Regions from separate parts of the Rhizobium sp. CAU 1783 genome, predicted to be linked through region 1. Evidence: predicted binding sites of a transcription regulator. Region 1 holds the regulator's gene; the other holds the start of a gene.
What was found. The regulator PhoB, encoded in region 1, activates phosphate uptake and scavenging genes when phosphate is short. The targets are predictions, from matches to a motif close to TGTCATNNANCTGTCAT.

Region 1 (4,210 bases):
GGAGAAATGGTAGCGCCGGGCTGTCTTGATCGCGCATTCCAGCGCCTCGGCACCCGAATTGGTGAAGAAGACGCGGTCGGCGAAGGTCGCTTCGGTCAGGCGGCGGCCGAGCGTCTCCTGGCCCGGCACGTCGTAGAGATTGGACAGGTGCCAGACTTTGCCGGCCTGTGCCGTCAACGCCTCGATCAGATGCGGATGCGCGTGGCCAAGAGAATTCACCGCGACGCCGGCGGCAAAATCCAGATAGCGCTCGCCATTCTCAGTGAAGAGCCAGACACCCTCGCCTCGCTCGAACCGCAAGGGTGCGCGCATGTAGGTCTGGTAGAGTGGCGAGGCTTCAGCCATGGCGGAAACACTCCTTCTGGAGAGCGTGACGGAACGGGGCGACTTCGACTTTCCAAACAGGGTCCGAAAAATCAAAAATGCCGCCTTGCGGCGGCGGGTCGCACTATCATCATTTCAGCCTTGCCTGTCAACGAAACAGCGCAGTGCAGCGGAATTTTCGGGTACGCGGAAGTCGCAACGACGGGACTTGAGGAGCCCGGTCGAGATCAACACGGGCAGGTAGCAAGTTGGGGAAAACTTTAAAATCGATTCCCGATGATTCGCCCGACTCTTGTCAGCGAGTCAGCCCGGCACTAGGTTAATAATCAATAAATTGATTGCATGCGGCGGAAATAGTCACCGACAGTATCGAGGCAAGTTTGTTTCGGATTCATCCGAAGCAACGGTGAGCGATTCTGCCATCACACAGCGCGAGCGGCGGAGATATAGCATGAACTGGACTGATGAGCGAGTTGAAAAACTCAAGCGCCTTTGGTCGGAAGGCTTGAGCGCAAGCCAGATCGCAGCACAACTGGGCGGCGTGAGCCGAAACGCCGTGATCGGCAAGGTGCATCGCCTCAACCTCCCGGGCCGTGCGAAGGCCGGCGGCAGCACGACCACGGTTCGCGCAGCAAAGCGTCCGGCGGGAGCGCAGCGCACCCCGAACTACACCGCCCGCAACACCACGACGACCCGCACGGTCACCCGTGCCGCCGGCGCGAACCTGCTCAAGGAAGAGATCGAGATCGACGGCCTGGAGGAGATCCAAATCTCGCGCTCCACCAACGTCGTGCTGCCGATTTCCCGCAAGCTCGCCCTGACTGAACTTACCGAACGCACCTGCAAGTGGCCGATCGGCGATCCGATGAAGGACGACTTCCACTTCTGCGGCTGCGAGTCCGCCGACACGTCGCCCTACTGCAACTACCACGCCAAGCTCGCATACCAGCCGGTGGGTGAGCGTCGCCGGGCGGCCGCAGCGGCAGCCCGCTGAAGGCGCCCGACACACGCCAAGACAAACGAAAAACGGGCCTTACGGCCCGTTTTTTTATTCTGTTGTCAAGAGGTTGACGGAAGCTAGGCTTCCATCGAATAGCCCGCGCCGCGCACGGTGCGGATGACATCCTGCATGTTGGAGAAGTTCAGCGCCTTGCGCAGCCGACCGACATGCACGTCGACGGTCCGTTCGTCGACATAAATGTCATGGCCCCAGACACCATCAAGCAGCTGCGAGCGCGAGAAGACGCGGCCCGGCGACGCCATCAGGAACTCGAGCAGGCGGAACTCGGTCGGACCGAGGCGCACTTCGCGGCTCTTGCGGTGTACGCGATGGGTCTCGCGGTCCAGCTCGATGTCTCCACAGCGCAGGACGCTCGAGAGCACCTCCGGACGCGCCCGGCGCAGCATCGCCTTCACGCGCGCCATCAGTTCCGGCGTGGAGAACGGCTTGACGACATAGTCGTCGGCGCCGGTCGCAAGGCCGCGAACGCGCTCGCTTTCCTCACCGCGTGCCGTCAGCATGATGATCGGCAGGCGCTCGGTCTCCGGGCGCATGCGCAGCCGGCGGCAAAGCTCGATGCCGGAGACGCCCGGCAGCATCCAGTCGAGGATCAGGAGATCCGGGACGCGTTCCTGCAGGCGCAGTTCGGCCTCGTCTCCGCGCAGGATCGTCTCGACCTCGTAGCCTTCCGCTTCAAGATTGTAGCGCAGAAGCACGCTCAGCGCTTCCTCGTCCTCGACGACAGCTATTTTCGGCAGCATCGGTTTCGATAACCTCTCGAATGCGATCGATTATTCGGTGACGGCGCCAACAGTGGCGGTCAGATCTTCCTTCGGTCGCTCACCTTCCGGCTGGGCGCCCGTCGTCATGTAGTAGATCGTCTCCGCGATGTTGGTCGCGTGGTCGCCGATGCGCTCGATGTTCTTGGCGCAGAAGAGAAGATGGGTGCAGCTGGTGATGTTGCGCGGATCTTCCATCATGTAGGTCAAGAGCTCGCGGAAGAGCGAGGTGTACATGGCGTCGATTTCCTCGTCGCGATCACGGATCGACTTGGCCTTTTCGGCCGAGCGCGAGGTGTACACGTCTAGTACTTCCTTGAGCTGGACCAGAGCGAGCTCGCTCAGGTGCTCGATGCCGCGGGCGAGCTTGCGGGGAACGCCGGTCGCCTGCACGGCCATGACGCGCTTGGCATTGCTCTTGCCGAGGTCGCCGACGCGCTCCAGGTCGTTGGCGATACGCAGTGCACCGATGATTTCGCGAAGGTCGGCCGCGACGGGCTGGCGGCGGGCGATGGTGATGATGGCCTTGTCGCCGATCTCACGCTCGGCGGCATCCATGATCACGTCGTCGGAGATGACCTTCTGGGCGAGTGCACCGTCGGAATTCACCAGCGCGCGCACGCTGTCGCCGACCATCTGCTCGGCAAGACCGCCCATCTCGGAGATGCGGCGCATCAGATATTTCAGTTCCTCGTCATAGGCCGAGTAGATATGCGATGAAGACATGTTCGTTTATCCCTGAATTGAAAGAGCGATCACAGCGCGGCGGACATCAGCCGAAGCGGCCCATGATGTAGTCCTGCGTACGCTGATCGTCCGGATTGGTGAACATCTTGTCCGTGTCGTTTTCTTCGACGAGCAGACCAAGATGGAACATCGCGGTACGCTGGGAAACACGCGCCGCCTGCTGCATCGAGTGGGTCACGATGACGATGGTGAAGTTCGAACGAAGCTCGTGGATCAGTTCCTCGACCTTGGCGGTCGCGATCGGGTCAAGCGCCGAGCACGGCTCGTCCATGAGAATGACTTCCGGGCTGACGGCGACGGCACGGGCAATGCACAGGCGCTGCTGCTGGCCGCCGGAGAGGCCGGTGCCGGATTCCTGCAGACGGTCCTTTACCTCATTCCACAGACCGGCCTTCTGGAGGCTCGTCTCGACCACCTGGTCGAGTTCGGCCTTGGTGCGAGCCAGACCGTGAATGCGCGGACCGTAGGCGATGTTCTCGTAGATCGACTTCGGGAACGGGTTCGGCTTTTGGAAGACCATGCCGACGCGGGCGCGCAGTTCAACGACGTCGATCGACGGATCGTAGATGTCCATCTCGTCGAGCGTGATCTTTCCGGTGACGCGGCAGCCGTCGATCGTGTCGTTCATGCGGTTCAGCGTCCGCAGGAAGGTCGACTTGCCGCAACCGGACGGCCCGATCAGGGCGGTCACGGTATGCTCCTGAACGTTCAGGTTCACATCGAAAAGGGCGCGCTTCTCGCCGTAGTAAACGGAGACGTCCTTGCCGATCATCTTGTACTTGGATTCGGTCATTTTCTGATCCAGCGCCTTTTCAACTGCTGCTTCCGACATCATGTTCATGTCTAACTCCCTCTACCAGCGCCGTTCGAAGCGTCGCCGCAACAGAATTGCACCCACGTTCATCACCAGAAGGAACAGGAGCAGAATGATGATCGCTCCGGAGGTTCGCTCGACGAAAGCTCGCTCGGCCTCGTTCGCCCACTGGTAGATCTGAACCGGCAGGGCGGTCGACGGATCGAGCGGCGTGCCCGGATAGTCGGCGACGAACGCCACCATGCCAATGAGCAGCAGCGGAGCGGTCTCGCCGAGGGCGTGTGCCAGGCCGATGATCGTGCCCGTCAGGATGCCCGGCATGGCGAGCGGCAGGACGTGATGGAACACGGTCTGCATCTTCGATGCGCCGAGGCCAAGCGCTGCGGCCCGGATCGACGGCGGCACGGCCTTGAGGGCTGCGCGCGTCGCGATGATGATGGTCGGCAGCGTCATCAGGGTCAGAACCAGGCCACCGACGACCGAGGCCGAGCGCGGCAGGCCGGCGAAGTTGATGAACACCGCGAGGCCGAGCAGACCGAAGACGAT
Region 2 (4,210 bases), 150 kb from region 1:
GTAAACCTCTTGGTTACCAAGATTCTTCATTTTTAGGATGTCCGGATAAAAGGAGGTCCTGAGTGAAGACCTCCTTGTCTCACCGGATGTGTAGGGCCGCGGCGATGAAACCCGCCGGGCCGAGAGGCCTCTGGTAGCGAGTGAGAGTATGGCGTTCTCGACCGAGACAGTGACCAAGGGAAAAGCGTCCGCTGCTCCCTCATCCCGATCCAGGAATGGCCGCAAGGTCTTCACAGTGCCCGTCGCCATCGGCGTCGGGCTTGCCGGTATCCTTTGGGTGACGGCCTCCATTGCCACCATCCAGGTGCTGACGTCGGAGCCGAAGCCGGCTTCGCCGTCTCTCGCACTGGTCGACAAGCCGCTCGATGCCGGCAAGGCGCTGAAGCGCGGTGACCGCCATGACGCCGGCCAGGCGGCCGAACTCGCACGCATGCGCGTCGCCGACGCCATCGCCGCGACCGAGGAAATCGGCCTGCTGATGCTGCCGGCCTCGATGGCGCTTGCCCCGGTCGACAAATCCGGCCGTATGCTCGAAATGCGGGCAGAGGCGACCAGCGATCCGAAGGCCCGCGAGATGCTGCGCCAGGCGCTCGCCGTTGCGGTCGCGGAACGCAACGCCAAGGCGATCGCCGGACTTGTGTCCGAAGACGACAACACGCTGGCCGCGCCGGACGCCACTGTTCAGACGGCATCGATCAACCCGACTGCGATTTCGCCGGCGGAAAAGCTTGCCGCTGCGAACCCTGCGATGGGCAGTCCGGCGGCGCTCGCCTATGCTGCGCCCATCCCGGCGAGCGAAGCCGTGCCGCTTGGAGCCGATCCGCGCGAGGAACCGTTCGTCGAACTTCTGTCCGAACCGGCCGAAAACGATCACGATGCCCTGCCGGACGACGGCCCGCTTCCGTCCTCTCGCCCAAACGCGCCGGCCCGCCTGACGGAAAAGCCCGATGCAACCGCCACGAAGGACAAGGCGAGGAAGCCACCGTCCAACATGCTGGCCTATGCCAAGCCCGAAAACCCGATGCTGAGCGACACCGACGAGGAGCGTCCCTCGCTCTTCGGTCGCAAGCCTAAGCTTCCCGGCCGCGGCGTCGCCGTCTACGACATTTCTGCCGGCGTTGTGCACATGCCGAACGGCGAGAAGCTCGAGGCCCATTCCGGCCGCGCCCATATGCGCGACAATCCCAAGTTCGTCCATGTCAAGAATCGCGGCCCGACCCCGCCGAACGTCTACAATCTGCGCATGCGTGAAAGCCGCTTTCACGGTATCGAGGCGATCCGCATGACCCCGGTCGGCGACAGCAAGATGTACGGCCGCGACGGCTTCCTGACCCACACCTACCTGCTGCGCAAGCGGGGTGACAGCTCTGGCTGCGTGGTGTTCGAGGACTACAATCGCTTCCTCAACGCCTTCAAGCGTGGCCAGGTCAAGACGCTGATCGTCGTTCCGCGGATGGCCGAACTGCCGAAATATGTCGCGATGATGTGACGGTCGTCAGGACCAGATCAACGAAAGCCGACCAGCCTCACTGGTCGGCTTTTTCATGCCGGTGTCTCACCTGGCCTTGTCGTCGCGGCTCTTCAATCGATCGTCGAGTGCGAGAAAGATTCCGCGCAATTCGGGTTCTTCCACCAACCGTCCAGCCTCGCAAAGCTTGACCCAGCGGATCTCTCTCTGTCCCAACTCCTTGAACGAGGAGACCGTCTCGCCGAGCTCCAGTGAAAAAACCTCGACGATGCAGGGCGCGCTTTCACCGGTTTCGAGCCGCTTGACGTAGCAATAACGTCCGAGCGGGGCCTTGCCGACCTTGCCCTTGACGCCGGCTTCCTCGAACGCTTCCTGGGCCGCGACCTGGCGCGGGGTTCGGTCTTTCATCGGTCCGCCCTTCGGCAACACCCAGCGCCCGGACCCGCGGGCGGTGATCAGCATCACCTCGTAGTCGCCCGGCCTGTCCCCCGGCCGAAAGCAGATCGCCGCATACTGTTCCAGCCATTGGTTTGAGAAGAGCGAGGGCCCGGTGCCGGCGAGCTTTTGCAGAAGGGTCTTTTTCTTGGCCAAGGTCGCCCCGGAATTCGTGTGCCGCAAATCGGTCGGCGAGTGTTGCATCTCTGCAGGATAATCGACGACTTCCCGCTTTTGCAGCATCCGGATTTCATTTATGACAGTTTTATGACAATGCCACGACTGGATATGAGTGCATGATTTCCCTGTTCAAGAAGCTTCTCCCGCGCGAAGATGGGTTTTTTCTCCTCTTCGAACGCCACACCGCGACCGTCGTCGGCGCCGCCAATGCGATGAAGTCGTTGCTGGCCGGCGAGGGCGACCTTGAGGCCCATTGCCAGCGCATCATCGCCCTCGAGGATGAGGCCGACGACATCACGCGCGACGTCCTTCAGGCGGTGCGCCGCAGCTTCATAACTCCCTTCGACCGCGGCGACATCAAGGATCTGATCCAGTCGCTCGACGATGCGATCGACATGATGCATAAGACCGTCAAGACCATTCGCCTCTATGAGCAGACCAGCTTCGAGCCGGGCATGCGCGAGATCGGTGTCATGATCGCCGAATGCGCCCGCCTGATTTCCGAGGCGATCCCGCTGCTCAACAAGATCGGCGCCAATGCCCATCGGCTGACCGAGATCGCCGAGGAAGTCATGCGTGTCGAGGGTCGCTCGGACGAGTTCTACGAGAAGGGCCTGAAGGATCTCTACAAGCGCTACGGTGCGACCGACCCGATGGCTTACATCATCGGCAGCGAGATCTACGGCGAACTGGAAAAGGTGGTCGACCGGTTCGAGGACGTCGCCAATGAAATCAGCGGCATCGTGATCGAGAACGTCTGATGGACGCCACCCTTGCACTGCCGCTGCTCGTCGCCCTGATCGGCGTCGCGCTCTTCTTCGACTTCCTGAATGGCCTTCATGACGCGGCGAACTCGATCGCGACGATCGTCTCGACCCGCGTCTTGCGGCCCCAATATGCGGTGGCCTGGGCGGCCTTCTTCAATTTTATCGCCTTCCTGTTCTTCGGCCTGCATGTCGCCGAAACCCTCGGCAAGGGGATCATCGATCCAGCGATCGTGTCGCCGCAGGTGATCTTTGCCGCCCTGACGGGCGCTATTTCCTGGAACATCATCACCTGGATCTTCGGTATTCCCTCAAGTTCGTCGCATGCGCTCGTCGGTGGTCTCGTCGGCGCGGGGCTTGCCAAGAGTGGCGGCGACGCACTGGTTCTGTCCGGCCTCCTCAAGACCGTCGGTGCGATCTTCATGTCGCCGATGATTGGCTTCCTGCTGGCGCTCGTTCTGGTGCTGATCGTTTCCTGGCTCTTCGTCCGGCAGACGCCGTTTGCTGTCGACCGCACCTTCCGGGTCATGCAGTTCGTCTCCGCCTCGCTCTATTCGCTCGGCCATGGCGGCAACGACGCGCAGAAGACCATGGGCATCATCGCCGTTCTTCTGTTTTCCCAAGGCTATCTCGGCTCGGACTTCTACGTGCCCTTCTGGGTGGTGATCAGCTGCCAGTCGGCCATGGCACTCGGTACGCTGTTCGGCGGCTGGCGCATCGTCCACACGATGGGATCGAAGATCACCCGCCTCAACCCGATGCAGGGCTTTTGTGCGGAAACCGGCGGCGCGTTGACCCTGTTCGGCGCCACCTGGCTCGGCATCCCGGTTTCGACCACCCACACCATCACCGGTGCAATTGTCGGCGTCGGGGCGGCTCGCCGGGTCTCAGCGGTCCGCTGGGGGCTCGCTGGCAACATCGTGATCGCCTGGGTCGTGACACTTCCGGCCGCGGCCATCATCTCGGCGCTGACCTTCTTCGCCTGCTCGCTCTTCGGTTGAAACAAGGCCGGCGGCGCCATTGCCGCCGGCGTCGGGCTTCGCTATTTCTTCCTTGCGGACAAGAGCGAGGTGGTGACTGTGAGCGACGAAAGAATTCAGCATCAGGCAGCCTGCCATTGCGGGACGGTTCGGTTCCGTGTTCGCCTCACGGACGAATTTAACACGATCCGCCGTTGCTCATGCTCCTACTGCAGGATGCGCGGGGCGATCGCCGTTTCGGCTCCTCTCTCGGATATCGAGTTCGTCCAGGGCGAAGAGAACCTGACGCTCTATCAGTTCAACACAGGTACGGCCCGGCACTATTTCTGCAGCACCTGCGGCATCTATACCCATCACCAACGTCGTTCGGATCCGACCCAGTT

Region 2: ACX93L_RS09970 (DUF47 domain-containing protein) is a predicted target of PhoB. The motif match lies at 2,160-2,176, and genes of this name have one in related genera.

The regions. Positions count from the first base shown of each region.
Region 1 is NZ_JBTOLM010000002.1:502,460-506,669, reverse strand. It holds gene ACX93L_RS09220 (acetylornithine transaminase) at 1-345, opposite strand, end outside; gene ACX93L_RS09215 (GcrA family cell cycle regulator) at 776-1,318, shown strand; gene phoB (phosphate regulon transcriptional regulator PhoB) at 1,402-2,085, opposite strand; gene phoU (phosphate signaling complex protein PhoU) at 2,116-2,829, opposite strand; gene pstB (phosphate ABC transporter ATP-binding protein PstB) at 2,876-3,691, opposite strand; gene pstA (phosphate ABC transporter permease PstA) at 3,704-4,210, opposite strand, start outside.
Region 2 is NZ_JBTOLM010000002.1:650,032-654,241, forward strand. It holds gene ACX93L_RS09960 (DUF2778 domain-containing protein) at 149-1,489, shown strand; gene ACX93L_RS09965 (NUDIX hydrolase) at 1,556-2,059, opposite strand; gene ACX93L_RS09970 (DUF47 domain-containing protein) at 2,200-2,844, shown strand; gene ACX93L_RS09975 (inorganic phosphate transporter) at 2,844-3,848, shown strand; gene ACX93L_RS09980 (GFA family protein) at 3,927-4,210, shown strand, end outside.